DNA from 4 places in the Enterobacter sp. HK169 genome. Region 4 is predicted to be linked to each of the others. Evidence: predicted binding sites of a transcription regulator. Region 4 holds the regulator's gene; each other region holds the start of a gene.
What was found. The regulator PurR, encoded in region 4, represses purine synthesis genes. The targets are predictions, from matches to a motif close to CANGCAAACGTTTGCNTG.
Positions count from the first base shown of each region.

Region 1: a site for PurR is predicted at 4,131-4,148, ahead of cvpA (colicin V production protein). Genes of this name have one in related genera too.
Region 2: a site for PurR is predicted at 2,667-2,684, ahead of EnteroDNA1_RS14435 (nucleobase:cation symporter-2 family protein). Genes of this name have one in related genera too.
Region 3: a site for PurR is predicted at 3,003-3,020, ahead of pyrC (dihydroorotase). Genes of this name have one in related genera too.

Region 1 is NZ_CP017087.1:1,584,742-1,592,786, reverse strand. It holds gene truA (tRNA pseudouridine(38-40) synthase TruA) at 1-212, shown strand, start outside; gene EnteroDNA1_RS07550 (DedA family protein) at 241-900, shown strand; gene accD (acetyl-CoA carboxylase, carboxyltransferase subunit beta) at 1,055-1,960, shown strand; gene folC (bifunctional tetrahydrofolate synthase/dihydrofolate synthase) at 2,031-3,299, shown strand; gene dedD (cell division protein DedD) at 3,289-3,975, shown strand; gene cvpA (colicin V production protein) at 4,204-4,692, shown strand; gene purF (amidophosphoribosyltransferase) at 4,726-6,243, shown strand; gene EnteroDNA1_RS07520 (UbiX family flavin prenyltransferase) at 6,333-6,902, shown strand; gene argT (lysine/arginine/ornithine ABC transporter substrate-binding protein ArgT) at 7,194-7,976, shown strand.
Region 2 is NZ_CP017087.1:3,040,588-3,048,632, reverse strand. It holds gene recG (ATP-dependent DNA helicase RecG) at 1-1,306, shown strand, start outside; gene gltS (sodium/glutamate symporter) at 1,309-2,511, opposite strand; gene EnteroDNA1_RS14435 (nucleobase:cation symporter-2 family protein) at 2,736-4,127, shown strand; gene EnteroDNA1_RS14430 (AsmA family protein) at 4,247-5,950, shown strand; gene yicI (alpha-xylosidase) at 6,011-8,045, opposite strand, start outside.
Region 3 is NZ_CP017087.1:88,225-96,269, forward strand. It holds gene solA (N-methyl-L-tryptophan oxidase) at 1-928, opposite strand, end outside; gene bssS (biofilm formation regulator BssS) at 1,045-1,299, opposite strand; gene dinI (DNA damage-inducible protein I) at 1,573-1,818, opposite strand; gene pyrC (dihydroorotase) at 1,893-2,939, opposite strand; gene EnteroDNA1_RS00510 (lipoprotein) at 3,066-3,626, opposite strand; gene mdtH (multidrug efflux MFS transporter MdtH) at 3,750-4,958, opposite strand; gene rimJ (ribosomal protein S5-alanine N-acetyltransferase) at 5,195-5,779, shown strand; gene EnteroDNA1_RS00525 (YceH family protein) at 5,789-6,445, shown strand; gene EnteroDNA1_RS00530 (Gfo/Idh/MocA family protein) at 6,448-7,371, shown strand; gene murJ (murein biosynthesis integral membrane protein MurJ) at 7,501-8,045, shown strand, end outside.
Region 4 is NZ_CP017087.1:302,774-310,818, reverse strand. It holds gene EnteroDNA1_RS01605 (C40 family peptidase) at 15-788, shown strand; gene sodB (superoxide dismutase [Fe]) at 911-1,492, shown strand; gene EnteroDNA1_RS01595 (MFS transporter) at 1,531-2,697, opposite strand; gene cydH (cytochrome bd-I oxidase subunit CydH) at 2,862-2,951, opposite strand; gene purR (HTH-type transcriptional repressor PurR) at 3,249-4,274, shown strand; gene punR (DNA-binding transcriptional activator PunR) at 4,292-5,203, opposite strand; gene punC (purine nucleoside transporter PunC) at 5,318-6,517, shown strand; gene cfa (cyclopropane fatty acyl phospholipid synthase) at 6,816-7,964, shown strand; gene EnteroDNA1_RS01565 (riboflavin synthase subunit alpha) at 7,996-8,045, opposite strand, start outside.

The sequences.
Region 1 (8,045 bases), 1.3 Mb from region 4:
ATCATATGGTTCGGAATATTGTAGGCAGCCTGATGGAAGTGGGTGCCGGACACCAGCCGGAGAGCTGGATTGCAGACCTGCTGGCAGCGAAGGACAGAACGCTTGCGGCAGCCACGGCGAAAGCGGAAGGATTGTATCTGGTCTCAGTAGACTATCCGGATCGATTTGACCTGCCGAAACCGCCAATGGGCCCGCTGTTTTTAGCGGACTAAACAAAGGTGCAATTAGGGCTTAGACAATATGGACGTAATACGTTTTCTGATTGATTTCATTCTGCATATTGATGTTCACCTGGCAGAGCTGGTCGCGCAGTATGGCGTCTGGGTTTACGCCATTCTGTTCCTCATTCTGTTTTGTGAAACCGGTCTGGTCGTTACCCCATTCCTGCCAGGGGATTCACTGCTGTTCGTTGCCGGGGCGCTATCGGCGTTACCCACTAACGATCTGAATGTGCATCTTATGGTTGTGCTGATGGTGATTGCCGCCATTGTCGGTGATGCGGTCAACTATACGATTGGACGGGTGTTCGGTGAGCGGCTTTTCAGCAATCCTGATTCGAAAATTTTCCGTCGCAGCTATTTAGACAAAACCCATGCGTTTTATGAACGCCATGGCGGGAAAACCATTATCCTTGCGCGTTTTGTGCCTATTGTGCGCACATTTGCACCGTTTGTGGCGGGAATGGGGCATATGTCCTATCGTCATTTTGCGGCATACAACGTGGTTGGCGCGCTGCTGTGGGTACTGCTGTTTACCTACGCAGGCTATCTGTTTGGCGATCTTCCGGTGGTGCAGGAAAACCTTAAGTTACTGATTGTAGCGATTATTGTGCTTTCCGTACTGCCTGGCGTTATCGAAATCATTCGTCACAAACGTGCGGCGGCAAAACAAGCGAAGTAAATGCACGCTGGCGGTTCGACCACTTTTTTATCCAAAGTTTCGGGCTGTTATGTTTTAATGTGCAACATTCATGGTCTGTTGGAGGCAAAAATGGCATTATTCGCCTCTTATAGCAAAACTGGCATACGACCAGGTTCAGGCAGAAAGGTTATCAATGAGCTGGATTGAACGAATTAAAAGCAACATTACCCCAACGCGCAAAGCGAGCATTCCTGAAGGGGTATGGACGAAGTGTGATAGCTGCGGTCAGGTTCTGTATCGCGCAGAGCTGGAGCGCAACCTTGAGGTGTGTCCGAAGTGTGACCACCATATGCGTATGTCGGCGCGCAACCGCCTGCATAGCCTGCTGGACGAAGGCTCTCTGGTAGAGCTGGGTAGCGAACTTGAGCCAAAAGACGTGCTGAAGTTCCGCGATTCCAAAAAATATAAAGATCGTCTGGCCTCTGCACAGAAAGAGACCGGCGAGAAAGACGCGCTGATCGTCATGAAAGGCACCCTGCATGAGATGCCGGTTGTCGCCGCTGCCTTTGAGTTCTCCTTTATGGGCGGCTCAATGGGCTCCGTGGTCGGTGCGCGCTTCGTGCGTGCCGTTGAGCAGGCGCTGGAAGACAACTGTCCGCTGATCTGCTTCTCTGCCTCCGGCGGCGCGCGTATGCAGGAAGCGCTGATGTCGCTGATGCAGATGGCGAAAACCTCTGCTGCGCTGGCGAAAATGCAGGAGCGCGGTCTTCCGTACATCTCCGTGCTGACCGACCCAACCATGGGCGGCGTCTCCGCGAGCTTCGCGATGCTGGGCGACCTGAACATCGCTGAGCCAAAAGCGCTGATCGGCTTTGCGGGTCCTCGCGTTATCGAGCAGACCGTTCGTGAAAAGCTGCCGCCTGGCTTCCAGCGCAGTGAGTTCCTCATTGAGAAAGGCGCTATCGATATGATCGTCCGCCGTCCGGAAATGCGCCTGAAGCTGGCGAGCATTCTGGCGAAGCTGATGAATCTGCCAGCGCCGAACCCGGATGAGCCGCGCGAAGGCGTGGTGGTACCGGATCAGGAACCCGAGGCCTGATAACTGAAAAGGGCAGGGCCGGTTGGCGCTGCCCTTTTGCTTTCTAATCTGTTAATGACAACCGGGCATTATGGAAAATAAAAGCATTCCCCAAGCCACGTCGCCCCTGGCCGCGTGGCTTTCTTATCTGGAAAACCTGCACAGTAAAACCATCGATATGGGGCTTGAGCGCGTAAGCCAGGTCGCCGCGCGTCTTGATGTGCTCAAACCGGCACCTTTTGTGTTCACCGTCGCGGGCACCAACGGTAAAGGCACAACCTGCCGCACGCTGGAATCTGTCCTGATGGCTGCGGGTTACAGGGTAGGCGTTTACAGCTCTCCACACCTGGTCCGCTACACCGAGCGGGTTCGCGTGCAGAACAGCGAGCTGCCGGAATCGGCGCATACGGCGTCGTTCGCGGAAATTGAAGCCGCACGCGGTGAGATCTCATTAACCTATTTTGAATACGGCACCCTGTCGGCGCTGTGGCTGTTCAAACAGGCGCAGCTGGATGTCGTGATCCTTGAGGTTGGCCTCGGCGGACGTCTTGATGCGACCAATATGGTGGATGCGGACGTGGCGGTGGTCACCAGCATCGCGCTGGACCATATCGACTGGCTGGGACCGGATCGTGAAAGCATTGGCCGCGAGAAGGCCGGTATTTTCCGGGCGAGTAAACCCGCCGTGGTCGGCGAGCCGGACATGCCGCACACCATTGCTGACGTGGCAAACGAGAAGGGCGCGCGTCTGCTGCGCCGCGGCGTTGACTGGCAGTATGAGGTTCAGGATAACGGCTGGCGCTTCAGCGATGCCCATGGAGCGCTGGACAACCTGCCGCTGCCGCAGGTGCCGCAGCCGAACGCGGCCACCGCGCTGGCGGCACTGCGCGCCAGCGGATTAGCGGTCAGCGAGCAGGCAATTCGCGACGGCATTCAGAGCGCAATTCTGCCCGGGCGCTTCCAGATTGTCAGCGAGTCACCGCGCCTGATTCTGGACGTGGCGCATAACCCGCATGCGGCGGCGTATCTCGCGGGACGTCTCAAATCGTTACCAAAAACCGGGCGCGTGCTGGCGGTTATCGGTATGCTTCATGATAAAGATATCGGCGGGACGCTGGCCTGCATGGAGACTGTGGTCGATAGCTGGTATTGTGCTCCTCTGGAGGGGCCGCGCGGCGCGACGGCTGAGCAGTTGATGGAACATCTCGGCAAAGGCGCAATCTATAGTAGCGTGGCGCAGGCCTGGCATGCCGCGATGGCGGATGCTAAACCAGAAGATACCGTGCTGGTGTGTGGTTCATTCCACACGGTGGCACATGTCATGGAAGTGATGGACGCGGGGAGAACCGGTGGCGAGTAAGTTTCAGAACCGTTTAACAGGAACCATTGTGCTGGTCGCGCTCGGGGTGATTATTCTCCCGGGTCTGCTCGACGGGCAGAAAAAGCATTATCAGGACGAGTTTGCCGCTATTCCGCTGGTGCCGAAACCGGGTGACCGTGATGAGCCGGATATGCTGCCAGCGGCGACGCAGGCGCTGCCTGCTCAGCCGCCGGAAGGCGCGGCGGAAGAGGTGCGCGCAGGCGATGCCGCCGCCCCGTCGCTCGATCCGTCTCGTCTGGCGGCAGCGAGCAGCAGCGATATCGATCCGGTGCCGGTTGAGCAGCCTAAACCCGTTGAAAAAACGAAGCCGGTTGAGAAGCCGCAGCCGAAACCGCAGCGGGATAAAGCCGCAGAGCAGCTGGCTGCCGCATCAGAAACCCCACCGCCGGCAAAACAAGACGCGGCACCGACCGGAAAAGCGTATGTTGTGCAGCTCGGCGCGCTGAAAAACGCCGACAAAGTTAACGAGGTCGTGAGCAAACTGCGCAGTGCGGGATATCGTGTTTACACTTCACCTTCCACGCCGGTGCAGGGTAAAATTACCCGCATCCTCGTGGGGCCAGAAGCGTCCAAAGATAAGCTTAAGGGTTCGCTGGGCGAGCTGAAGCAGATCTCCGGCCTGAGCGGTGTGGTGATGGGCTACAGCGCGAACTGATAAGATCTTACCCAACCTCGGAGTGGTTTGCTCCCTCTCCCTTGAGGGAGAGGGCCGGGGTGAGGGGGAGCAGACGTCCACAGAGACGTCAAATGGACCGTGGCGTTGAACATTTTTTCAGCGCCTTTTTTATTTACGCGCGGGAAGGAAATCCCTACGCAAACGTTTTCTTTTTCTGTTAGAATTCGCCCCGAACTGGATGACAGGGCGTTAAATCGTGGGACACATATGGTCTGGATTGATTACGCCATCATTGCGGTGATTGGTTTTTCCTGTCTGGTTAGCCTGATCCGTGGCTTTGTTCGTGAAGCGTTATCGCTGGTAACCTGGGGTTGTGCTTTCTTTGTTGCCAGTCATTACTACACTTACCTGTCTGTCTGGTTCACGGGCTTTGAAGATGAACTGGTCCGAAACGGAATTGCCATCGCGGTGCTGTTTATCGCAACGCTGATTGTCGGCGCTATCGTGAATTACGTGATAGGTCAGCTGGTCGAGAAAACCGGTCTGTCAGGAACGGACAGGGTGCTCGGGATCTGTTTCGGGGCGTTACGAGGCGTGCTGATTGTGGCCGCGATCCTGTTCTTCCTGGATACCTTCACCGGGTTCTCCAAAAGCGAAGACTGGCAGAAATCGCAGCTCATTCCAGAGTTCAGCTTCATCATCAGATGGTTCTTTGACTATCTGCAAAGCTCGTCGAGTTTTTTGCCCAGGGCATAAACCCTGAGATGTGGCTTAACGAGGAAAAGACGAATGTGCGGTATTGTCGGTATCGCCGGTTTCATGCCGGTAAACCAGTCGATTTATGACGCGTTAACGGTGCTTCAGCACCGTGGGCAGGATGCTGCGGGTATCATCACCATTGATGCAAACAACTGCTTCCGTTTACGCAAGGCGAATGGCCTGGTAAACGATGTGTTTGAAGCCCGCCATATGCAGCGTCTGCAAGGTAATATGGGGATCGGTCACGTTCGTTATCCTACTGCTGGCAGTTCCAGCGCCTCCGAGGCACAGCCTTTCTACGTCAACTCACCGTATGGCATCACCCTTGCTCATAACGGCAACCTGACCAACGCGCATGAGCTGCGTAAAAAGCTGTTCGAAGAGAAACGTCGCCACATTAACACCACCTCTGATTCTGAAATCCTGCTCAATGTGTTCGCCAGCGAGCTGGATAACTTCCGTCACTACCCGCTGGAAGCAGACAACATCTTTGCTGCCATTGCCGCGACAAACCGCCAGATCCGCGGCGCGTACGCCTGCGTGGCGATGATCATTGGTCACGGCATGGTTGCCTTCCGCGATCCAAACGGCATTCGTCCCCTGGTGCTCGGCAAGCGCGACCTTGGCGATGGCCGTACCGAATATATGGTTGCCTCTGAGAGCGTGGCGCTGGATACCCTGGGCTTTGAGTTCCTGCGTGACGTTGCGCCGGGCGAAGCGGTCTATATCACCGAGAAGGGCCAGCTGTTTACCCGCCAGTGTGCCGATAACCCAGTCAGCAACCCGTGCCTGTTTGAATACGTTTACTTTGCCCGCCCGGATTCCTTCATCGACAAGATTTCCGTCTACAGCGCGCGCGTCAACATGGGCACCAAGCTGGGCGAGAAGATTGCCCGCGAGTGGGACGATCTCGACATCGACGTGGTTATTCCTATCCCGGAAACCTCCTGCGATATCGCGCTGGAGATCGCCCGCATCCTGGACAAGCCATACCGTCAGGGCTTCGTGAAGAACCGCTACGTTGGCCGCACCTTTATCATGCCGGGCCAGCACCTGCGCCGTAAGTCCGTGCGCCGCAAGCTGAACGCCAACCGCGCGGAATTCCGCGACAAGAACGTTCTGCTGGTGGATGACTCCATCGTTCGCGGCACCACCTCTGAGCAGATTATCGAGATGGCGCGCGAAGCGGGTGCGAAGAAAGTTTACCTGGCCTCTGCAGCGCCGGAGATTCGCTTCCCGAACGTGTACGGCATCGATATGCCAACCGCCAACGAGCTGATCGCTCACGGCCGTGAAGTGGATGAAATTCGCCAGATCATCGGTGCCGACGGCCTGATTTTCCAGGATCTAAACGATCTCATCGACGCGGTGCGCGCCGAGAACCCGGAAATTCAGCAGTTTGAATGCTCCGTGTTCAACGGTATTTACGTGACCAAAGACGTTGACCAGCAGTACCTCGACTATCTTGATTCTCTGCGCAACGACGATGCGAAAGCCGTGCAGATGCAGAACGATCTTGAAAGCTTAGAGATGCACAACGAAGGTTGATGGTCCGGCAGGTGAGGGCGAACGCCCTCACTTGCAACTCCCCGCAAAATCCTGCACAGTCTGCCCTGAAATCAGTAAGGGCGAAAATCATGAAACGACTCATTGTTGGGCTTAGCGGCGCCAGCGGCGCTATTTACGGCGTACGTCTGTTACAGGTTCTGCGTAACGTGGCGGAAGTCGAGACCCATCTGGTGATGAGCCAGGCGGCGCGGCAAACCCTCTCTCTGGAAACCGATCTCTCCCTGCGCGATGTTCAGGCACTGGCGGACGTGGTTCACGATGCCCGTGATATCGCCGCCAGCATCTCCTCAGGCTCGTTTAAAACGGCCGGCATGGTTATCCTGCCCTGTTCAATTAAAACGCTCTCCGGCATTGTGAACAGCTATACCGACACCCTGGTGACGCGCGCGGCGGATGTGGTGCTGAAGGAGCGTCGTCCTCTGGTGCTCTGCGTGCGGGAAACGCCGCTGCATCTCGGCCATCTGCGTTTAATGACCCAGGCCGCCGAGCTTGGGGCCATCATCATGCCGCCGGTTCCGGCGTTTTATCATCGCCCGACCTCGCTGGACGACGTGATTAATCAGACCGTTAACCGCGTGCTGGATCAGTTTGACATCGACCTGCCTGAAGATCTCTTCACCCGCTGGCAAGGGGCCTGATTCTGTGCACAAACAGAGTGCATGAAAAGAGACGTTGCCCTGTTTCAGGGCAATTATGCAACGGCGATCATATCCTCGACATTTAATTCGTTTTTTCCCTTTTTCTCTTTCCGGTTCGTTCGGCAGACCTGCTATCTTTCACCATTAAGGCAATATCGCAACGTTTTATTAACATATTTAACGTCGAAGTTTTGACCAGACGGCAATGTGGCATAAGACCTGCAAGATGAAGCCTGCAACACAACACACAACACAATACATAATAAAATCACGGTACTTGAGGGTAAATGTATGAAGAAGACGGTTCTGGCTCTGTCTTTGCTCGTGGGGTTAAGTGCGGCAGCAGGTAGCTACGCAGCGCTTCCACAGACGGTTCGTATCGGTACAGACGCAACCTATGCGCCATTCTCTTCCAAGGATGCGAAAGGCGATTTCGTGGGGTTTGATATCGATCTGGGAAATGAAATGTGCAAACGCATTGCGGTGAAATGCACATGGGTGGGCAGCGACTTTGACGCGTTAATCCCGTCGCTGAAAGCCAAGAAAATCGACGCCATTATCTCTTCTCTTTCCATCACCGAAAAACGCCAGCAGGAGATTGCCTTCTCTGACAAGCTCTACGCCGCGGATTCCCGCCTGATTGCGCCAAAAGGCTCCCCGATTAAGCCCACCATCGACTCGCTGAAAGGCAAGCATGTTGGCGTGCTTCAGGGTTCGACGCAGGAAGGTTATGCCAATGCGACCTGGCGTGAGAAGGGCGTAGACGTGGTGGCTTACCAGAACCAGGATCTGATTTACTCTGACCTGGCCGCAGGCCGTCTGGATGCGGCATTCCAGGATGAAGTCGCCGCGAGCGAAGGCTTCCTGAAACAGCCTGCGGGTAAAGACTATGCGTTTGCGGGCCCGTCGGTCAAAGACAAAAAATACTTTGGTGACGGCACCGGTATTGGCCTGCGTAAGGATGATACCGAGCTGAAAGCCGCCTTCGACAAAGCCTTTGCAGAGCTGCGTAAAGACGGTACTTACGACAAACTGGCGAAGAAATACTTCGACTTCAACGTATACGGTGAATAATGCCTGACGCTAACGCACCGCAAAGGTGCGTTGCGGGAGCGGTTGACCCAATGCGGTGCATTTGTTGCA
Region 2 (8,045 bases), 1.8 Mb from region 4:
TAAGCTGCTGGCCTCTCTGCCGTTTAAGCCCACCGGCGCGCAGGCGCGCGTCACCGCCGAGATTGAACGCGATATGGCGCTCGACGTGCCGATGATGCGCCTGGTTCAGGGCGACGTGGGCTCCGGTAAAACGCTGGTTGCCGCCCTGGCGGCCCTGCGCGCGATTGCTAATGGTAAACAGGTGGCGCTGATGGCGCCGACCGAGCTGCTGGCTGAACAGCACGCCAACAATTTCCGCGCCTGGTTTGCGCCGCTCGGAATTGAAGTGGGCTGGCTTGCCGGGAAGCAAAAAGGCAAAGCGCGCCTTGCGCAACAGGAGGCTATTGCCAGCGGGCAGGTGCAGATGATTGTCGGCACGCACGCCATCTTCCAGGAGCAGGTGCAGTTTAACGGTCTTGCGCTGGTGATTATCGACGAGCAGCACCGCTTCGGCGTACATCAGCGTCTGGCGCTCTGGGAAAAAGGCCTGCAGCAGGGCTTCCACCCGCATCAGCTGATCATGACCGCTACGCCGATCCCACGCACCCTGGCGATGACCGCCTACGCCGATCTGGATACCTCCACCATTGACGAACTGCCGCCGGGCCGTACGCCGGTCACCACGGTCGCCATTCCCGACACGCGCCGCAGCGATATCATTGACCGCGTGCGCAACGCCTGCACCCAGGAAGGGCGTCAGGCCTACTGGGTCTGTACGCTGATTGAAGAATCTGAACTGCTGGAAGCGCAGGCTGCCGAAGCAACGTGGGAAGAGCTTAAGCTGGCGCTGCCCGAGCTGAACGTGGGTCTGGTTCACGGACGCATGAAGCCCACCGAAAAGCAGGCGGTGATGCAGTCATTCAAACAGGGTGATTTGCATCTGCTGATTGCCACCACGGTGATCGAAGTCGGCGTGGACGTCCCCAATTCCAGCCTGATGATCATCGAAAACCCGGAGCGTCTCGGCCTTGCCCAGCTCCACCAGCTGCGCGGGCGCGTCGGCCGCGGCGCGGTTGCGTCCCACTGCGTGCTGCTCTACAAAGCCCCGCTTTCCAAAACCGCCCAGATGCGTCTGCAGGTGCTGCGCGACAGCAACGACGGTTTTGTGATTGCGCAAAAAGACCTGGAGATCCGCGGCCCGGGCGAACTGCTGGGCACGCGTCAGACGGGTAACGCAGAATTCAAAGTAGCGGACTTGCTGCGCGATCAGGCCATGATCCCCGAGGTTCAGCGCCTCGCCCGCCATATTCATGAACGCTACCCTGAACAGGCGGCAGCGTTAATTGAGCGCTGGATGCCGGAAACCGAGCGGTATTCCAACGCCTGATTTCAGGCAAACATCGGCAGCATCAGGTACAGCTTGATTACCAGCGCGTTCACGATATCAATAAAGAACGCCCCTACCATCGGGACCACCAGAAACGCCATGTGCGATGGCCCGAACCGTTCGGTGATCGCCTGCATGTTGGCGATAGCCGTTGGAGTGGCCCCCAAACCAAACCCGCAGTGACCCGCTGCCAGCACCGCCGCATCGTAGTTTTTGCCCATCATGCGCCAGGTCACGAACATGGCGTACAGCGCCATAAACAGCGCCTGCACCGCCAGTATCGCCACCATCGGCAGCGCCAGCGAGGCCAGCTCCCACAGCTTGAGGCTCATCAGCGCCATCGCCAGGAACAGCGACAGGCAGACATTGCCGAGCACCGATACCGCCCGTTCAAACACGCGGTAGAAGCCCATCAGCGCCAGACCGTTGCTCAGGATCACCCCGATAAACAGCACGCAGACAAACGTCGGCAGTTCAAACGCGGAACCCGCCAGCCATTGCGCAACCACTTTGCCCACGGTCAGGCAGATGGCGATCGTCGCGATAGTTTCAATCAGCACCAGCGAGGTGATGCTGCGGCCAACGTCCGGCTTTTCGAAGGCGGTCGGCACCAGCTCATCGTCCGGCCTGCCGTTCGGCGTGGTGGAGTGCTTAACCAGATACCGCGCCACCGGGCCGCCAATCAGGCCACCCAGCACCAGGCCAAAGGTCGCACAGGCCATCGCCACTTCCGTCGCGTTTTCAAACCCGTAGCGCTCGATGAACAGCTTGCTCCACGCGGCCCCGGTTCCGTGACCGCCCGAAAGGGTAATCGACCCCGCCAGCAGACCCATCAGCGGATCCAGCCCCAGCAGCGTTGCCATGCCGATGCCAATGGCGTTTTGCATCAGCAGCAGCCCCACCACCACAATCAGGAATACGCCGAGCACCTTACCGCCCGAGCGCAGGCTCGCCAGGTTTGCGTTCAGGCCGATAGTGGCAAAGAAGGCCAGCATCAGCGGATCTTTCAGGGACATATCAAAATCGATTTCCCAGCCCATGCTTTTTTTCAGTATCAGCAGGGCCAGCGCCACCAGCAGGCCACCGGCGACAGGTTCAGGAATGGTGTATTTCTTCAGAAGGGAAACGCTGTGTACCAGCTTGCGACCAAGCAGAAGAACCAGCGTTGCGGCAACAAGGGTCGACAACGTATCGAGATGAATCATAAAAGGCTCCTGTTATGCGCGTGTTCCATACACATGCGGCGTTATCCTGGGCCGGTTTGCGCTCTTCATGAGCCCCGGCGCAAAAAGTGTAATTTTTTTTCCCCACGCGTTGTAGAAAACCTGCTCACAGCGGCAGATTTTCTTCCCTTTTTTTGCTGGCAATCGTTTGCTTTTACCAGGTGGTCAGATAAAATGCCCGCTTTTCCACCGTGGGATTGCCGCCGATGTCCGTTAACACCATAGAGTCGCCTGATGCGCAACCGATTGCGCAGAAGCAAAATAGCGAACTGATTTACCACCTTGAGGATCGCCCGCCGCTGCCGCAAACGCTTTTCGCCGCCTGCCAGCATCTTCTGGCGATGTTTGTTGCGGTGATCACCCCGGCGCTGCTGATTTGCCAGGCGCTCGGTTTACCGGCGCAGGACACGCAGCACATTATCAGCATGTCTCTCTTCGCCTCCGGCGTGGCCTCGATTATTCAAATTAAAGCGTGGGGGCCGGTGGGGTCGGGATTATTGTCGATTCAGGGCACCAGCTTTAACTTCGTGGCACCGCTTATCATGGGCGGTACGGCGCTGAAAACCGGCGGTGCGGATGTCCCAACCATGATGGCGGCGCTGTTCGGCACCCTGATGCTGGCCAGCTGCACGGAGATGGTCATCTCCCGCGTTCTGCATCTGGCTCGCCGCGTTATCACCCCGCTGGTTTCTGGCATCGTCGTAATGATTATCGGCCTGTCGCTGATTCAGGTGGGCCTGACCTCCATTGGCGGCGGTTATGCCGCAATGAGCGACCACACCTTTGGCGCGCCGAAAAACCTGCTGCTGGCGGGTGTCGTGCTGGCGATCATTATTCTGCTTAACCGTCAGCGTAATCCTTACCTGCGCGTCGCCTCGCTGGTGATCGCTATGGCGGCGGGCTACCTGCTGGCGTGGGCGCTGGGCATGCTGCCGGAGAACACCGCGCCGACCAACAGCGCGCTGATCACTGTCCCCACGCCGCTGTACTACGGACTGGGCATCGACTGGGGCCTGCTCCTGCCGCTGATGCTGGTCTTTATGATCACCTCTCTGGAGACCATCGGCGATATCACCGCCACCTCCGACGTCTCCGAGCAGCCGGTGTCCGGCCCGCTGTACATGAAGCGTCTGAAAGGCGGCGTGCTGGCGAACGGCCTGAACTCGTTTGTCTCTGCGGTATTCAACACCTTCCCGAACTCCTGCTTCGGCCAGAACAACGGCGTGATCCAGCTGACCGGCGTTGCCAGCCGCTACGTCGGTTTTGTGGTGGCGCTGATGCTGATCGTTCTCGGCCTGTTCCCGGCGGTAAGCGGCTTTGTGCAGCACATCCCTGAGCCGGTGCTGGGTGGCGCAACGCTGGTGATGTTCGGGACTATCGCGGCCTCCGGCGTGCGTATCGTCTCCCGCGAGCCGCTGAACCGCCGCGCGATCATGATTATCGCGCTGTCGCTGGCCGTCGGTCTGGGTGTTTCCCAGCAGCCGCTGATCCTGCAGTTTGCGCCTGACTGGGTGAAAAACCTGCTCTCTTCCGGCATTGCCGCGGGCGGTATCACCGCTATCGTACTGAACCTCGTTTTCCCGCCTGAAAAGAACTGATCCTCTTCACGGCAGGCAGCCAATGCCTGCCGTGACATCTAATTACACCATTCCCGCCTTGAGGATTGCGCATAAATCGTGCATAACTCCCTTATGTGCGTTTTGCGGGATGGAAGACCATGAAATTTATTGGAAAGCTCCTCATCTATCTTCTGGTAGCCCTGCTCATTGTGCTGCTGGCGTTCTACATTCTGCTCCAGACCCGCTGGGGCGCGTCTCAGGTCAGCAGCTGGGTGACGGTGAATACCGACTACGAACTCAGTTTCGACAAGATGAATCACCGCTTTTCGTCGCCTTCCCACATCATTCTGGAAAACGTCACCTTCGGTCGGGACGGTAAACCCGCCACGCTGGTAGCCAAAAAAGTCGATATCGGCCTGAGCAGCCGCCAGATAACCGATCCGCTGCATATGGACACCATCACCCTGTTCGACGGCACGCTGAATCTCTCGCCTCAGACGGCACCGCTGCCTTTCCAGGCGGATCGCCTGCAGCTGAACAATATGGCCTTTAACAGCCCGAATACCGAATGGGATCTCAGCGCGCAGAAGGTCACGGGCGGCGTCAGCCCGTGGCAGCCGGAAGCGGGCAACGTGCTGGGGAACAACGCGCAGATCCAGATGAGCGCGGGCTCGCTGACCCTGAACGGCGTACCGGCGACTAACGTGCTGATCGAGGGCCAGCTCAACGGCAAGGAAGTGGTGCTGAAAACGATTGGTGCCGACATGGCCCGTGGCTCACTCACCGGCTCCGCCCTGCGCAACGCCGACGGGAGCTGGATTATCGACACGATGCGCCTGAATGAGATCCGCCTGCAGAGCGATAAAACGCTGATGGCGTTCTTCGCGCCGCTGGCCTCCATCCCTTCTCTGCAGATTGGTCGTCTGGACGTAACCGACGCCCGGCTTCAGGGCCCGGACTGGGCGGTGACCGATCTCGATTTAAGCCTGCGCAACCTGACTCTCAGCAAAGGCGACTGGCAGAGCCAGGAAGGCCGCCTGTCCATGAACGCCAGCGAGTTTATCTACGGCTCGCTGCATCTTTTCGACCCGATCCTGAATGCGGAGTTTTCCCCGCAGGGCATGGCGCTGCGTCAGTTCACCTCCCGCTGGGAAGGCGGCATGGTGCGCACGTCCGGTAACTGGCTGCGCGACGGTAAAGCGCTGGTGCTGGACGATGTTGCCATCGCCGGGCTGGAGTACACCCTGCCGCAAAACTGGAAAACGCTGTGGATGGAGCCTCTGCCGGAATGGCTGAACAGCGTCACGCTGCAAAAATTCGGCCTGAGCCGCAACCTGGTGATCGACATCGATCCCGCCTTCCCGTGGCAGATCACCTCTCTGGACGGCTATGGCGCAAACCTGCAGCTGGTGAAAGATCGCCAGTGGGGTATCTGGGGCGGCAGCGCAACCCTGAACGGCGCGGCGGCGACCTTTAACCGCGTGGACGTGCGCCGTCCGTCGCTGGCGCTGAATGCCAACGCCGCCACGGTGAACATTACCGACCTGAGCGCCTTTACCGAGAAAGGTATTCTGGAAGCCACGGCGACGGTTTCGCAGCTGCCGCAGCGGCAGACCACGGTGAGCCTGAACGGGCGCGGCGTGCCGCTCAATGTGCTGCAGCAGTGGGGCTGGCCTGCGCTGCCGATTACGGGTGACGGCAATATTCAGCTCACCGCCAGCGGCAGCGTGCAGGCCAGCGCACCGTTGAAGCCAACGGTGAACGGCAAGCTGAACGCGGTGAATATGGATAAACAGCAGGTGCAGCAGACGATGACGGGCGGTGTGGTTTCAACACCACCCTCACCCCAGCCCTCTCCCTGAAAGGGAGAGGGAGTAAACCATTCCCTCGCCCCTTTGGGGAGAGGGTTAGGGTGAGGGGAATCAAAGGTGAACCACCACCTCATTCCCCTCCGCTTTCACCACCACGCCCCACTCGCTGCCCGCGTGTGAACCACCTTTTACGCTGCCCACCTTCTGCACGTTGCGCAAGCACACGGACCAGTTTTGCGCGTCTCCCGCGCCGGTTAAGGTCACGATATCGCCCCGACGTGACGCCTTCAGCGTAAACGCCACGGCCCCGTCCGCCGCAGGCACTTCGCTCACCGCCGTTGAGCCATCGTCCAGGTTAAACAGCTGGAAGGCCGTCCCCGCGTTCCACGCGTAGTCCGGCTTCTGGTTATTGTTGCCCAGCGCCAGCAGGGTGTTGTCGCGCACGTAGACCGGCAGGCTCATGAAATCGTGCTGCTGCTTATGCCAGCGGCTGCCCTGAATTTCGTCGTTATGCCACAGATGCGTCCAGCGTCCTTCCGGCAGGTAGAACTGCACGTCGCCCGCCTCGGAGAACACCGGCGCGACCATCACCGCATCCCCCAGCATGTACTGGCGGTCGAGGTAATCGCATGCCGGATCGTCCGGGAACTCCAGCATCATCGCCCGCAGCATCGGCGTGCCGAACTCGCGGGCCAGCGCCGCCTGACGATACAGGTACGGCATCAGCTGACACTTCTGCTGGGTGAAGTGGCGCACCACGTCGCAGGACTCGTCATCGTACGCCCACGGCACGCGATAGGATTTGCTGCCGTGCAGGCGGCTGTGGCTGGAGAACAGCCCGAACGCGCACCAGCGTTTGTAGACATGCGCCGGAGCGGTGTTTTCGAACCCGCCGATATCGTGGCTCCAGAACCCGAAGCCGGACAGGCCAATCGACAGCCCGCCGCGCAGGCTTTCGGCCATGGATTCATAGTTGGCGTAGCAGTCACCGCCCCAGTGCACCGGGAACTGCTGCGCCCCGACGGACGCCGAGCGGGCAAACAGCACCGCCTCTTCCTCCCCCACCGTCTCCTTCAGCACGTTCCACACCAGCTCGTTATAGATGTAGGCGTAGTGGTTGTGCATCTTCTGCGGATCGGACCCGTCGAACCACTGCACGTCGGTCGGGATACGCTCGCCGAAGTCGGTCTTGAAGCAGTCGACGCCGATCTCCACCAGGCCTTTCAGCCTGTCGGCATACCACCGGCACGCCTCCGGGTTGGTGAAGTCATAAATCGCCAGCCCCGGCTGCCATTTGTCCCACTGCCACAGGGAGCCGTCCGGGCGCTTGAGCAGGTAGCCCTTCTCTTTCAGCTCCCGGAAGATCGGGGATTTCTGGCCGATGTACGGGTTGATCCACACGCAGACCTTCAGCCCTTTCTCCTTCAGGCGGCGGATCATGCCTTCCGGATCCGGGAAGGTCACAGGGTCCCACTCGAAGTCGCACCACTGGAAGGCCTTCATCCAGAAGCAGTCGAAGTGGAACACGTGCAGCGGCAGGTCGCGCTCGGCCATGCCGTCGATAAAGCTGTTTACCGTCGCTTCGTCGTAGTTGGTGGTGAACGAGGTGGTGAGCCACAGACCGAACGACCACGCTGGCGGCAGCGCCGGACGCCCGGTGAACCGCGTATAGCGGTTCAGCACCTCTTTCGGCGTCGGGCCGTCGATCACGAAGTACTCGAGATATTCCCCTTCCACGCTGAACTGCACTTTGGAGACTTTCTCGGAGCCGACTTCAAACGAGACGTTCTCGGGATGATTCACCAGCACGCCGTAGCCGCGGTTGGTCAGGTAGAACGGGATGTTTTTGTAGGACTGCTCGGTACTGGTGCCGCCGTCGCGGTTCCAGGTTTCGACCGTCTGGCCGTTGCGCACCAGGGCGGTAAAGCGCTCGCCCAGACCGTAGACCGTTTCCCCCACGCCCAGATCCAGACGTTCGAAAATGTAATTGCGGTCGGCGTTGGTATCCTGCACGTAGCCGTTGTTTTTCAGCTGGCTGCCGGTAATGCGCTGGCCGTTGCGAAGGAAATCCAGCGCCCAGAACTCGCCTTTGGTGACGCGCACGCTGACGCTGCCGCTTTTCAGCTCGGCAAACTCGGCGTTGTTT
Region 3 (8,045 bases), 210 kb from region 4:
CGTAGGTACAGGCCGCGCCATACAGCAAGCCACCGACGCCCGGAAGGATAGTTCGCAGGAACGAGAAGGCTTCCGAACCATCCTGTGGATAGGCGCCAAAAGGCTTACGCTCTTCAGGGGAGGCGATCGCCTGGCCACCGTTGTGTTTACCGATTTTCAGCGCGTCTTTCTCGGAAGGGAAACCGTAGAACTGATCGCCATTCGGCAATTCGCCGGTGAAGGCCGGGAATTTATTCTGCGCGCTGTAGCGACCATCCGACTGGAACCAGGAGAAGACCTTCCGCACCGGCTGAATTGGCAGTTCCGGCAGCAGGCGAGTGACCCAGGTTCCTGCGCTGACGAGCAGGCGGGACGCTGAATAGTCGCCGTCAAGAGTCGTTACCGTGACGCCATTCTCGTCATGGGTGATGGCCTCCACCGGACAGTTAAACAGCTGCGCACAGCCGGCTTTCGCGGCAAGATCGATCCAGGTTTTGATCGCCGCTTCACAATGCAGCACGCCGGAGTGGGCTTCAAAGAGGCCGATGTAATCGTCCGGGACGGTAATTTCAGGCCAGCGCGCGGTAATGCCCGTCGCGTCCAGCTTCTCGACATCAAGATTAAAGGCTTTTGCACTGCGTTCGACGCCGGCGAGAAAATCAGAATGAGCAGGGCCAAGGTTGATGACGCCGGTACGCTCGAAAATACGCTCTTCGGTCTGTGTCGCCAGTTCATCCCACAGCGTCTGGGCGCGAAGCACCAGCGGCACATAGCGCTCGCCTTCTCCATACGCATGGCGCATGAGACGGGTATCGCCATGATGGCTGCCCTCCGAATGAGGAGGAAGGTGGGCATCGATCATCAGGACCTTCAGACCTGCCTGTGTTGCGTAATAACCGGCAGCGGAACCCACGGAGCCGCTACCAATAATGATTAAGTCGTATCTCATATGCATCTCGTAAACTGATGTTTTGTTAGCAGAGTAATTAACAACGCGGGGTTAGACAAGGGAGAAATAAATAAGGCACCGCGAGGGTGCCTGTAGAGAGAAAAGTGGGCATAAGCTTAGTGCCGTTTATACTCATTTTCCTGATAGTCGCCAGATTCTATTTTTGCAATACCTGCCTCTAAAATAGAAATAAACTGACGGGCGACGTCTGTTGTTAGCCACAGCGTCTGTCCAACTTCCGCTTCTTCACGGTTGAGTTGATTCGGGGTCTGGTAGTGCAAACGCAGCATCAGCGCATCGTAGCTATCTACGGTACTGATATCCCAGCCAACCAGTGGATGGGTCTGGATCACTTCACTATTCTTTTCCATTATAACCCCCTTAATGCGTGTTAGAAGACAACGGCTCTGAGGTTCAATGCATGTTTTTCTGAAAGCATCTTCAGTATACCAAGTAATAAGGGTTCCAACGGGAAAAATAAACAGGTGGCAACACATTTTTCTGCTTTTTAGGATTGTTCGAACAATAAAACACCATCTCGTTCACGATTTTTAAAGAAGATGCCGAATTAATTTGAACTTGCAGGATTTTTAGACAAAAAAAGCCGGGGCGACCCGGCAAAAAAACACAATGAGGGAGCAGTGTTAATCTGTGATAAACCAGTCGTCTGCGCTTTCCCACGTTTCCTGCAGGATTTCGCTGATGCGATCTTTATCTTCTTTCGCAGCACCAATGACGGAGAGGTTGTTCGCCGCGGCGTAACGCACCGTTACGGCACCCGCGTTGTCGGGAAAGGTGTTGTTAATACGGCGGGATAATTCGCCTGCCAGTGCATCAAGCGCGCCGGCAGGCAGAACGGTTGTTTTGGCTATGGTGACTTCAATACGCATAAATGCCCCCTGTGTAATATACTGTTTATTTATACAGGTATATTATCGGTTTGACAACAAGGGGCATTGATTTTTTAACGTTTTACCGTCCAGTTAACGGTTTCGCCCGCCAGGAATGGGATCAGCGTGTCATCCGTCAGCGCAATGGACTCCTCAACGTGGCTCGCTTTACGCTCCAGTTCGATAAAGGTGTCGTTGACCGGCAGGCCGTAGAAGCGCGGGCCGTTAAGGGAGCAGAACGCTTCAAAATGTTCGAGCGCGTTCATCTCTTCAAAGACGGTCGCGTAGCTGGCCAGTGCCGTTGGGGCGTTGAAGCAGCCCGCACAGCCGCAGCTCGCCTCTTTGCGGTGGCGGGCGTGAGGTGCGGAATCGGTGCCGAGGAACGCGCGGGAGAACCCGCTGGCGACCAGCTCGCGCAGCGCCTGCTGGTGGATGTTGCGCTTGAGAATAGGCAGACAGTACAGGTGAGGACGCACCCCGCCCACCAGCATGTGGTTACGGTTAAACATCAGGTGCTGTGGCGTAATGGTCGCGGCGATAAGATCGTTGCCGTCGCGCACATACTCTGCCGCGTCTTTGGTGGTGATATGTTCAAAGACCACTTTAAGCGCGGGCAGGCGCTGGCGCAGAGGCTCCATCACGGTCTCGATAAAGCGGGCTTCACGGTCGAAGATGTCAATCTCGGCATGCGTGACTTCACCATGGACCAGCAGCGGCATGCCCAGTTTCTGCATGCGTTCCAGAACCGGCATGATGGCATCAATGCTGGTGACGCCGTGGCTGGAGTTGGTGGTGGCATTTGCCGGGTAGAGTTTCGCCGCCGTAAATACGCCTTCGTTAAACCCGCGCTCCACTTCGTTCGGATCCAGCGAGTCGGTCAGATAGCAGGTCATCAACGGGGTAAAATCGTGTCCCGCAGGAACGGCATCCAGGATGCGCTGGCGATAGGCCATCGCGGCATCGACGGTGGTGACTGGTGGAACCAGGTTAGGCATGACAATCGCGCGGCCATAAATTTCGCTGGTATAAGGCACGACGGTTTTCAGCATATCGCCATCACGCAGATGGATATGCCAGTCGTCAGGGCGGCGGATTTTAAGAACCTGGGGTTGTGCAGTCATGGAAGCTCCGGCTTGTCAGGAATCAGTCATAAGGATGGCTGTTTTTGCCGGACACAAATCATAAGCGGAAACGTTTTCGTTTGCACACTTTTCCGTAAAAAAAAGGGCGCCGCAGCGCCCTTCAGGTTAATCGGTGAAAGGAATGATAATTTCACCCGGTTTCACCTCAATGCCTTTTGCATATTTTTTCGCCAGAGCTTCACCCTTGCTTTTGTCTTCGCTTAAGACGTACGCGGGCTGCTGGTTAAAGTAATTTCGCAGCGACTGGTTCAGATAGGGCATCAAGGTTTGCAGAACCGGTGCCATCTTGTCCGGCGACACCTGCGCATCGACGACTTCCATCTCCTGCAGGAAAATCGCCCCTTTCTCTTTGTTGAAAACGGGCAGGGCCTTCAGCTTGAGCTTGATGTTGGCCTTCTGATTGCCAAAGAGGGATGACATATCGAGATCCGCATCACCGGCCAGGGTGACTTTGTTTGGCTCTTCACGTCCGATCTGGCTGGTCAGGTTCGTCAGGACGATATGCGCGTCCGCCAGTCCCGGCACGCCAATGTCTTTAGAGAAATTGTTATGTTTTTCCAGCGCCTGATTAATTTCCTGTTCACTGACGGTATATTGCGTGAGCTGGTTACAGCCAACCAGCAGACCGCTGACAACTAATGCCGCGGCAAAGACAATTTTCTTCATAGTGTTCCTCAACGAAAAATCGGCGCTTCTGTCCTGTTACGCCAGTATGTCAGTGTGAATTGGCAGAAACCAGCAGAAAAAACTGAGAAGTGGGGCGGGAAGGGCTCCCGCCCGAGGGAAAGGCTACGCGCCAGGCTCGAGCATACCGCTCGCGCTGCGTTTCGGGCTGAACTGCCACCACAGAGCAAGAAGCGTCATAAAACCCACCGCGCCGAGCATCATCCACGGGAGTTCGGGCTGGCTTAACGCTTTTCCGGCATCAAACAACCAGCCGCCACCGGCGTAACCTAATGCGCCGCCAAGCGCCAGCCCCAGCCGGCTGAACCCCATATAGCTGCCACGCGCACGCGCATCCGCAAGCGAGGCGCTCAGCGTTTCACGGGCAGGTTCGGCGATGATCGAGCCAATATAGAACGTGCAAATCAGCGTAAACAGCTGCTGGAGAGAGTTCACCAGGCCGATCGGCATCATGCTCAGCGTCATCAGGAACAGACCGGCCATCAGGCGATGCTCCAGACGAAAACGCCGTTCGCTCCAGCGGGCAATCGGATAAAGCAGCGTTAACGACAGGCAGGCTTCGATGGCGTACATCCATTTAACGGCTGCAGGGGTCCCCGCGATGTCGTTAACCATGATCGGCAGCATCAGCATGACCTGCACAGCCAGCATGTAGTATCCCGTCAGGGTCAACACATAGGTGACAAAACGCCTGTCGCGCAGGACGCGGCCAAGCCCTTCCCGGACCGGCGCTTTGACCGTCGACAGTTTCCAGGCGGGCAGGAACAGGCCATTGAACAGCGCGCACAGAATAAAGAGCACCGCACCGGCCGCGCAGACCAGACGGAAGTCATACTGCAGCAGCCAGCTTCCCAGCAGGGCGCCGATAACCGCCCCGGCACTGTCCTGCATCATCAGAATCGAGAAGAAACGGCCGCGGTGCTGGGGGCGAATAAGCTTCACCACCAGCGCGGTGCGCGGCGGATCGAACAGCGTGCCGCCGATACCGGAGAGGAAACAGGAGAACCAGAGCAGCCATGGCTCCTGGGCGACCGCCATCGTGGCAAAACCTGCCGCGCGCAGCAGCATACCGGTAACGATCATCGGCTTAGCGCCGAAGCGGTCAGCGATGGCCCCGCCAAAGACGCCCAGGCCCTGCTGGACAAACTGGCGTAGCCCCAGGGCAATGCCAACCATTAATGCCGCCCAGCCCATCTGATCGACAAAGCGGATCGATATCAGCGGAAAAACGACAAAAAAGCCGAGCACGACCAGCATGTTATCGACGAGCAGGAAATATTTACCCAGGCTCCTGGCCTGTGATACGCGGGACATTTTCCCTCCAGGGAAAATAAGAAGGTGAGCACGCTAACATTCTGCGGTGTCGCCGCGTTTTTTCCCACCCCCGGGGGTGACAATATTTTTTTATCAAAAGGGTGCTTTGATAGAGAGTTCTCATCGAAAAATGTGAAAAGAGGTGAAAATGGTATGTCACTGTTTTCACAGACGGCACAGGCGCAGGTATAGTAAAGCTAATGGGTCAGCAGAAGTGACGGGAAGGAGTGGTATCGATGTTTGGCTATCGCAGCAATGTGCCAAAAGTGCGTCTGACAACGGACCGGCTGGTCGTTCGTCTGGTGCATGAGCGTGATGCCTGGCGTCTGGCGGATTATTACGCCGAGAATCGCCAGTTTTTAAAACCCTGGGAACCCGTTCGGGATGAGAGCCATTGTTACCCTTCCGGCTGGCAGGCGCGCCTCAGCATGATTACGGAATTTCACAAGCAGGGCAGCGCGTTTTATTTCGCGCTGCTGGATCCTGAAGAGAAAGAAATTATCGGGATCGCCAACTTTTCAAACGTGGTGCGCGGGTCGTTTCACGCCTGCTACCTTGGCTACTCCATCGGCCAGAAATGGCAGGGGCAGGGGCTGATGTACGAGGCGTTAACGGTGGCGATCCGCTATATGCAACGCACGCAGCATATCCATCGCATTATGGCGAACTATATGCCGCACAATCAGCGCAGCGGCAATTTGCTGGCCCGCTTAGGGTTCGAGAAAGAGGGTTACGCCAAAGACTATCTGCTGATAGACGGAGAGTGGCGCGACCACGTTCTGACGGCGTTAACCACCCGGGACTGGACCGCAGGTCGTTAAGGAGAAAAGATGAAGTATCAGCTAAACGGTACAGAAGCGCGCGTGATTGGGTGCTTACTCGAAAAGCAGGTTACCACGCCGGAGCAGTATCCGCTCTCCGTCAACGCCGTGACCATGGCCTGCAACCAGAAGACCAACCGCGAGCCGGTGATGAACCTCAGCGAGCATGAGGTTCAGGACGTGCTGGATGCGCTGGTAAAACGCCACTACCTGCGCACCGTCAGCGGCTTCGGCAACCGCGTGACCAAATACGAACAGCGCTTCTGTAACTCCGAATTCGGCGACCTGAAGCTGAGCAATGCGGAAGTGGCGGTCATCACCACGCTGCTGCTGCGCGGGGCGCAGACGCCGGGAGAGCTGCGCACGCGCGCTTCCCGTATGCATGAGTTCAGCGATATGCAGGAAGTTGAGCAGACCCTGGAAGGGCTGGCCTCACGTGAAGACGGCCCGTACGTGGTGCGTCTGGCGCGCGAGCCGGGCAAACGTGAAAGCCGCTATATGCATCTGTTCAGCGGCGACGTCGATGTCGCTACCGCTACCGTGGAGAGCGACGCGGGATCCTCAGCAAGCAATGACACTCTTGCCGCGCGCGTAGAAGCGCTGGAAGACGAGGTCGCCGGGCTGAAACAGCGCCTGGATGCGTTGCTGGCACATCTGGGAGACTGACGGTGAAAAAATTACGCGTAGGCGTGGTGGGGCTCGGCGGCATCGCGCAAAAAGCCTGGCTGCCTGTTTTAGGTGCAGCAACGGACTGGACCCTGCAAGGGGCATGGTCACCCACCCGAGAAAAGGCAGAACGTATCTGCGAAACCTGGCGCATTCCGTATGCTGCCTCTCTGCAGGATCTGGCCCGCGAGTGTGATGCTGTTTTTGTGCATACCTCAACGGCAACCCACTATCAGGTGGTAAGCGAGCTGCTCAATGCGGGGGTTCACGTCTGCGTGGATAAGCCGCTGGCGGAAAATGTTCAGGATGCCGAACGGCTGATTGAGCTGGCCGCGCGCAAAAAACTGACGCTGATGGTGGGCTTCAACCGCCGCTTTGCGCCGCTTTACCAGCAGCTGAAGGCGCAGTCGGACACGCTCGCCTCGCTGCGGATGGATAAACACCGCACCGACAGCATTGGGCCAAACGATCTGCGCTTCACCCTTCTGGATGATTATCTGCACGTTGTGGATACGGCGCTGTGGCTGAGCAACGGCCATGCGCAGCTGAAGAGCGGTACCCTGTTAACGAATGACCAGGGGCAGATGGTCTACGCGGAACACCACTTCGCCGTTGAGCATCTTCAGATTACCACCAGCATGCACCGTCGGGCGGGAAGTCAGCGTGAATCCGTGCAGGCAGTGACCGAGGGCGCGCTGTACGACATTACGGACATGCGCGAGTGGCGGGAAGAGAAGGGCAACGGCGTGGTGACGCCCCCGGCGCCAGGCTGGCAGAGCACCCTCGAGCAGCGCGGTTTCGCAGGATGCGCCCGTCACTTTATCACCTGCGTGCAAAATCAGACGGTTCCTGAAACGTCCGGCGAGCAGGCCATTCTGGCGCAGCGCATTGTGGAAAGGCTCTGGCGCGATGCCATGAGCGAATAACTCGCTGTAACATCTGCGGATAGTAATTCGTTGAAATCCGGTTAGACTAAGCGCCGCTTGTTGGCTTTGCCGGGTGGCGCTTACGCTGACCCGGTCTACAAATCCGTATGGTTCTGGAAATTCACGTTAATGAACTTATTAAAATCGCTGGCGGCCGTCAGCTCGATGACCATGTTTTCCCGCGTGCTGGGTTTTGCGCGCGACGCCATTGTGGCAAGGGTATTTGGTGCAGGGATGGCTACGGACGCCTTTTTCGTCGCGTTCAAATTGCCGAACCTGCTGCGTCGTATTTTTGCTGAAGGGGCGTTTTCCCAGGCATTCGTGCCCATTCTGGCGGAATATAAAAGCAAGCAGGGTGAAGACGCGACGCGCGTCTTTGTTTCTTATGTCTCCGGGCTGCTGACGCTGGCTTTGGCGGTGGTGACCGTTCTCGGGATGCTGGCCGCGCCGTGGGTGATTATGGTGACCGCGCCCGGTTTTGCCGATACGGCTGACAAATTTGCGCTGACCTCGCAGCTGCTGCGCATTACTTTCCCCTATATTCTGCTCATCTCGCTGGCCTCGCTGGTGGGGGCGATCCTGAACACCTGGAACCGCTTCTCTGTTCCGGCGTTTGCGCCAACGTTTCTCAACGTCAGCATGATCGGTTTTGCCCTGTTCGCCGCGCCGCACTT
Region 4 (8,045 bases):
CAGGGGACTGCCCAGTGGCGCGGATAAATAAAATCTCGATCACGCTCTGTGCTTTACTGTTTACTTCACTCACTTTCACGCCAGTGGCAAACGCCTCTCAGCAGGCGCGGCATTCTGCTGTACAAAAAAACCATCTGGTGAAAGCCACAGAACGTAAGAAAAAAACCACCGCTAAGAACGACAAGAAAAAAACACCGGCTCAGACGAAACAGACCGCTTCCAGCAAGACGAAAACAAAACCTTCCCGCACTGCCCACTCCGCTAAAAGTAAAGCTTCGCAAACCGCCGCTAACCTCGTTACTGAAAAATGCATCACGCGTAAAGGCCACAAGGCGAAATGCACGAAGGTCACGAAAATAGCGGAAGTGCATAAAGTGCGTGTACAGAAAGCGCAAAAAACCGCGATGAATAAACTGATGGGGCAGATTGGCAAACCTTATCACTGGGGTGGCAGTTCGCCGCGTACCGGGTTTGACTGCAGCGGCCTCGTCTATTACGCCTATAAAGATCTGGTCAAATTCCGCATTCCGCGTACCGCCAATGAGATGTACCACCTGCGCGATGCCTCTCCGGTTGACCGCGGTGAGCTGGAAAACGGCGATCTGGTGTTCTTCCGCACTCAGGGTCGCGGCACGGCTGACCACGTCGGCGTCTATGTCGGCAACGGGAAATTCATCCAGTCTCCACGTAGCGGCCAGGATATTCAGATCACCTCTCTCAGTGAAGACTACTGGCTACGCCACTACGTCGGCGCACGTCGCGTGATGACGCCGAAAACCATTCGTTAACCCCTGCCCTGCCACATCCGTGGCGGGGTAAGTTCCTCTTTTGCATACCCTTTCAATTTGCTATCCTGTCCTTGTTGTCTGTGTGGTTATTGGCAACGCAAAATACAATAAGGAGAGAAGCAATGTCGTTCGAATTACCTGCACTACCGTATGCAAAAGACGCCCTGGCACCGCACATTTCGGCGGAAACCCTGGAATATCATTACGGCAAGCATCACCAGACGTACGTCACCAACCTGAACAATCTGATCAAGGGCACCGATTTTGAAGGCAAAACGCTGGAAGAGATCGTCCGCAGCTCAGAGGGTGGCGTCTTTAACAACGCGGCTCAGGTGTGGAACCACACCTTCTACTGGCACTGCCTGGCACCAAATGCCGGCGGTGAACCTGTCGGTGAACTGGCTACCGCTATCAACGCCGCATTTGGCAGCTTCGCGGATTTCAAAGCGAAATTTACCGATGCAGCCATCAAGAACTTCGGTTCTGGCTGGACGTGGCTGGTTAAAGAGGCGGATGGCAAACTGGCTATCGTGTCCACTTCAAACGCGGGCACCCCGCTGACCACCAGCGCTAAGCCGCTGATGACCGTGGACGTGTGGGAACACGCTTACTACATTGATTACCGCAACGCGCGCCCGAACTACCTGGAGCACTTCTGGGCACTGGTTAACTGGGACTTTGTCGCGAAGAACTTCGCCGCGTAAGAGACACGCAGAAGGGTACGCCCTTCTGCGTTTTTGGTTTATTCCGCAGCGCAGGCTGCTTCAGGCTGTTTACGACCCGACATTATCACCAGCAGCAGGCCGAGCGCGGCAATAATCGCCCCCATCACCGGCACAAAGCTGTACCCCAGACCGCCTGAAATCACGGCCCCACCGGCCGCCGCGCCCAGGGCATTACCCAGGTTAAACGCACCGATATTCACGGAAGATGAAAGTCCCGGCGCCTCGTGCGCCACACGCATCACGCGCATCTGCAGCGGCGGCACCACGGCGAAAGTGGCGGCTCCCCAGACGACCATCGCAATCGCGGCCCCGAACTCATTACGCGCCAGCCACGGAATGGCAACCATGATGACGATCAGCAGGGTTAAGAAGCCCTTCAGCGTCCCGCTCACGGAACGGTCGGCAAATTTCCCGCCCAGATAGTTGCCGATCGAGAAGCCCACGCCAATCAGCACCAGCATCGCGGTAACGAAGAGAGGCGTTGCGTGGGTGATATCGTGCAGTACCGGTGAAATATAGGTGTAGAGGGTAAACATCGCCCCTGCCCCCAGCACGGTGGTGAGCAACGCGGAGAGCACCTGCGGGCGCATCAGCACCGCCAGCTCTTTACGCACTTCCGGACGTTCTCCGGCATTGCCTTTCGGCAGGGAGAAGAACAGCGCCACCATCGCAATCACGCCCAGCCCGGCCGTCGCCAGGAAAGACATACGCCAGCCGATCGCTTCTCCCAGCCAGGTTGCCGCAGGCACCCCGCCGATATTGGCAATCGTCAGCCCCATAAACATGGTTGCCACGGCGCTCGCCTGCTTGTGTTTTGGCACCACGCTGGCAGCCACAACCGATCCCAGCCCAAAGAACGCGCCGTGGTTAAGGCTGGTCAGAATGCGCGACAGCATCAATGTGGTGTAGTCCGGCGAAATGGCCGAAAGCACGTTGCCCAGGGTGAAAATCGCCATCAGGAAAATCAGCGCATTGCGGCGCGCGCGGTGTGAAAGAAGAAGCGTCATCAGCGGCGCCCCGACCATCACGCCGATAGCGTAGGCGCTGATTAACATCCCTGCCGCAGGGATAGAGACATCTACGCCCCGGGCAATAACAGGCAGTAACCCCATCGGGGAGAATTCAGTGGTGCCAATCCCAAAAGCGCCAATCGCCAGGGCCAGCAGGGGAAAATTGATTTTCATGCGTCAACTCCGGATGCCGTGTCATGTGGTGACACAGAACAAAGAAGCAGAAAGCATGACATCAATCACAAAAAATGAGAAGTTAACAAAATGGCAAAAGATTTTTGCCAGAGAAGTAACAATCCGGGGAGTTGGGAGGGAGAAGGCTCTCCCTCCGCGTAAAATCAGTGCAGCGCAGCCGTCAGACCGGCCGCAACAATCAGAGCCAGCACAACAATGGTGGTGAACAGCGAAAACTTAAGATCGGAACTCATCAATTTTTCTCCTTTTAATCCCCACACGAAAAGTGAGCTTGCTCATTTTTGCACAGATTACGTCAAAAATCTTCCTGGATTTATACTGATAACCACTTTACCTCTTCCCCTTTTCATCAAGATAGGACAAAATTCCACGCTAAATTTATTAGCGTACCGGCCATTGACCCCCTCCTGACGTCCCGTGTCGTTTTCCCGGCGTGCCGCAATTCAAGATTGCGAGATAAGGGTGAGAGAAGGCAAACGTTTACCTTCAAGTTTTTCAGGAGCTTAGGATATGGTCTGGAGTGACATTTAATGGCAACAATTAAAGACGTAGCAAAACGCGCAAACGTTTCCACTACAACCGTATCACATGTAATTAACAAAACCCGCTTTGTGGCGGAAGAGACGCGCAACGCCGTCTGGGCAGCGATCAAAGAGCTGCACTATTCGCCAAGTGCGGTTGCGCGTAGCCTCAAGGTTAATCACACCAAGTCCATTGGATTGCTGGCGACCAGCAGTGAAGCGGCCTATTTTGCCGAGATCATTGAAGCGGTCGAAAAGAACTGCTTCCAGAAAGGCTATACCCTGATTCTGGGCAACGCGTGGAACAGCATTGAAAAACAGCGTGCCTACCTGTCGATGATGGCGCAAAAGCGCGTTGATGGCCTGCTGGTGATGTGTTCCGAGTACCCGGAATCCGTGCTGTCGATGCTGGAAGAGTATCGCCATATTCCGATGGTGGTGATGGACTGGGGCGAAGCGCGCGCAGACTTTACCGATTCCGTTATCGATAACGCCTTTGAAGGCGGCTATATGGCCGGTCGTTATCTGATCGAACGCGGCCACCGCGAGATTGGCGTGATCCCCGGTCCGCTGGAGCGCAACACCGGCGCGGGCCGTCTGGCCGGTTTTATGAAAGCGATGGAAGAAGCGTTGATCAACGTGCCGGAAAACTGGATTGTGCAGGGCGACTTTGAGCCGGAATCGGGCTACCGCGCGATGCAGCAGATCGTCTCCCAGCCGCACCGTCCGACCGCCGTGTTCTGCGGGGGCGACATCATGGCCATGGGCGCGCTCTGCGCTGCCGACGAGCTGGGCCTGCGCGTACCGCAGGATATATCCGTGATCGGCTATGACAACGTGCGTAACGCGCGTTTCTTCACCCCGGCGCTGACCACCATTCACCAGCCGAAAGATTCGCTGGGCGAAACGGCCTTCAATATGCTGATGGACAGGATCGTCAACAAGCGCGAAGAGTCGCAGTCTATTGAAGTTCACCCGCGTCTTATCGAACGCCGTTCCGTTGCGGACGGTCCGTTCCGCGACTACCGTCGTTAATCGCTTTACGGGGCCAGCTATGCTGGCTCCCGTAACCATTCCCGGTTCAGCGTTTCGCTGTCTCCCAGATAATCCAGCAGCCAGGCCATCGCAGGCGAGACGTCATTTTGCTGCCAGGTGAGGCAGCAGGCCGCATCCGGGAACGGATTCTCCAGCGTCAGCTCAACCCACTCTCCGGTATCGATGCGCGGACGCGCGAAATGAACGGGCACCATCGCGACGCACAGCCCGGCGCTGAGGCACGTCGCCGACGATTCCCAGTCAGGGGCCACCACCCGCCGCTGGTTGTCCAGAAGCCAGGTGATACGCTTGGGCAATGAACGGGACGTATCCTCCAGCACCAGCGACGGCCAGTTGCGCAGCGTGTCATCGCTGAGCGGCCCTTCCATCGACGCCAGCGGATGATCGCTTGCCACCACGCATTTCCAGCTCAGCATCCCCATGTCGCGAAAAGCGTAACGTCCCCCGACCGGGATCGCCTGCGTAGCCCCAATCGCCATCTCTGCCCTGCCGTCCGCCAGTGCATCCCAGACGCCGTTAAACACCTCCTGCGAGACCCGCAGCTCGACGTCAGAGAAATGACGGTAGAAATCGACGATCATCTGCCGGGTGCGTTCCGGCTTAACGATGTTATCCACCGCGATGGAAAGATGTCCCCGCCAGCCGTTAGCGATCTGCTGACACTGTTCGCGGGTGATCTGCATTTTTTTGATAACAGAACGCCCTTCCTTCAAAAACCACGCGCCTGCGGGCGTTAATTCCACATCACGATGCCGCCGTTCAAACAGCGGAACCGCCAGCCACTCCTCCAGCTGGCGCACCGTGTAGCTTATTGCCGAAGGGACGCGGTGCAGCTCCTGCGCCGCACCGCTGAAGCTGCCGTTACGCGCAACAGCATCGACCACTTCAAGAGAATAATCTGACCACATTTTCTGCCTGCAAATTTTTTGAATGCACCAGCCAAATATTAGCGTTTCACAAGCAGCTTTGCACTCCCTACACTCAGCGCCAATGTATACCTGCCTCCTCAGGAGAATAAAATAATGCAACCCAGGAACGGTTTTTTAGTCTGGCTCGGCGGCTTAAGCGTGCTGGGCTTTTTGGCCACCGATATGTACCTGCCGGCGTTTGCCGCCATGCAGGAAGATTTACAAACGCCGGCTGCCGCCATCAGCGCCAGCCTGAGCTTATTCCTCGCCGGCTTTGCCTTCGCACAGCTGCTCTGGGGACCGCTCTCGGATCGCTTTGGTCGTAAGCCGGTGCTGTTGCTGGGCCTGGCCATTTTTGCCGTGGGCTGCCTGGGGATGCTATGGGTACGCGATGCCAGCTGGCTGCTGGTGCTGCGTTTTATTCAGGCCGTGGGCGTCTGTGCCGCGGCCGTGACCTGGCAGGCGCTGGTCACCGACTACTATCCGGCTAACCGCACAAACCGTATTTTCGCCACCATTATGCCGCTGGTAGGTCTCTCACCTGCCCTCGCCCCACTGCTGGGCAGCTGGATCCTCGCTCATTTCGACTGGCAGGCCATTTTCGCCACGCTGTTTGCCATTACCCTGGTCCTGATGCTGCCGGCGTTCGCCCTTAAGCCCGCGCATAAAAAAGAAGCGCATGCAGACGCGAAGCCGATTACCTTCACTTCCCTGCTCAGCGCCAAAGCGTATCGCGGGAATGTCCTGATCTATGCCGCCTGCTCGGCAAGCTTCTTCGCGTGGCTCACCGGCTCGCCGTTCATTCTGCACGATATGGGCTACAGCCCGGCAGCCATCGGCCTGAGCTATGTTCCGCAGACCATCGCATTCCTGGTGGGCGGGTACGGCTGTCGCGCGGCGCTGCAAAAGTGGGAAGGTCAGCAGATGCTGCCGTGGCTGCTGGTGCTGTATGCGCTGAGCGTCATCGGGACCTGGGCCGTTGGCTTTATTCCTGGCGCCGGTCTGGCCGAAATTTTGATCCCATTCTGCGTGATGGCCGTTGCGAACGGGGCGATTTACCCTATCGTTGTAGCGCAGGCGCTGCGTCCCTTCCCGCAGGCAACAGGCCGCGCCGCCGCGCTGCAGAACACCCTGCAGCTGGGGCTGTGCTTCCTGGCAAGCCTGGTGGTCTCCGCGCTGATTGCCACGCCGCTCCTGACCACTACCAGCGTGATGCTGGTGACCGTTGCGATGGCGGTGTTGGGCTATCGCATGCAGGCCTCCGCGCAGCGTGAGCAGGAAAAGAGTGCTCAGGTTGAAACGTCACATGCCTGATTGCGCCAGAAATCATGTTAATTTTCAGTGATTAGGTTGCTAAGAATTTTCTATTGAATCACCAAATTTTGAGGCCTATACTAAATTTGGTTCGATTAAATACGATAAATATTAAGTGTTAACGGGAGCCGGAGTGCTCCCGTTTTACCATGGAAGGCATTTCGGCAAGGGTTATCTCCCTTCCTCTGTTCTACGTCGGATATTAGCCTCGCGGTATTTACCGTGAGATTTCTCACAAACCAAAAAAAGCGTCTACGCTGTTTTAAGGTTCTGATCACAGTAGGGTGATGGAGAAGCTATGAGTTCATCGTGTATAGAAGAAGTCAGCGTTCCGGACGATAACTGGTCCCGGATCGTCAGTGAACTGTTAGGTCGAGCAGGCATCACTATCAATGGATCATCGCCATCCGATCCTCAGGTTAAACATCCCGACTTTTTTAAACGCGTGCTGCGAGAGGGATCGTTAGGCCTGGGAGAAAGCTACATGGACGGCTGGTGGGAGTGCGAACGTCTGGATACCTTTTTCGCCAGCGTGCTGCGTGCCGGTCTTGAAAATCAACTCCCTCGCAATCTGAAAGACACCCTGCGCGTCGCCTCTGCCCGACTGTTCAATCTGCAAAGTAAAAAACGCGCGTGGATCGTTGGTAAAGAACACTACGATCTTGGCAACGACCTGTTCAGCCGTATGCTGGACCCTTTCATGCAGTACTCCTGCGCCTACTGGAAAGAGGCGTCGACGCTTGAAGAGGCCCAGCAGGCCAAGCTGCGTCTGATTAGCGAGAAGCTGCAGCTCCAGCCCGGAATGCGCGTGCTGGATATCGGCTGCGGCTGGGGCGGGCTGGCGTATTTTATGGCGAAGCACTATGGCGTCAGCGTCGTCGGCGTCACGATTTCAGCGGAACAGCAAAAAATGGCGCGGGAACGCTGCCAGGGTCTCGATGTGGATATCCGGCTGCAGGATTACCGTGATCTGAACGAACAGTTTGACCGGATCGTTTCCGTCGGCATGTTCGAGCACGTCGGGCCAAAAAACTACGCTACCTATTTTGAGGTGGTGGATCGGAATCTGAAACCGGACGGCATCTTCCTGCTGCACACCATCGGCTCTAAGCGAACCGACAATAACGTCGACCCGTGGATCAACAAATACATCTTTCCGAATGGCTGTTTACCGTCAGTCCGCCAGATTGCCAACGCCAGTGAATCCCATTTTGTAATGGAAGACTGGCACAACTTTGGCGCGGATTACGACACCACGTTGATGGCCTGGCATGCGCGTTTTCAGGAAACCTGGCCTGAGATTGCGGACAACTATTCTGAACGATTCAGGCGGATGTTTAGCTATTATCTGAATGCCTGCGCGGGGGCGTTTCGCGCACGGGATATTCAGCTCTGGCAGGTGGTATTCAGCCGTGGGATTGAACACGGATTACGTGTCGCACGCTAAAAAAATAACCCCGGATGCCCGGGGTTATTTTTTATTCTTCTTCTGCGGTGGTCTTTATTATTGCCGCTTCTTTTGCTGCCA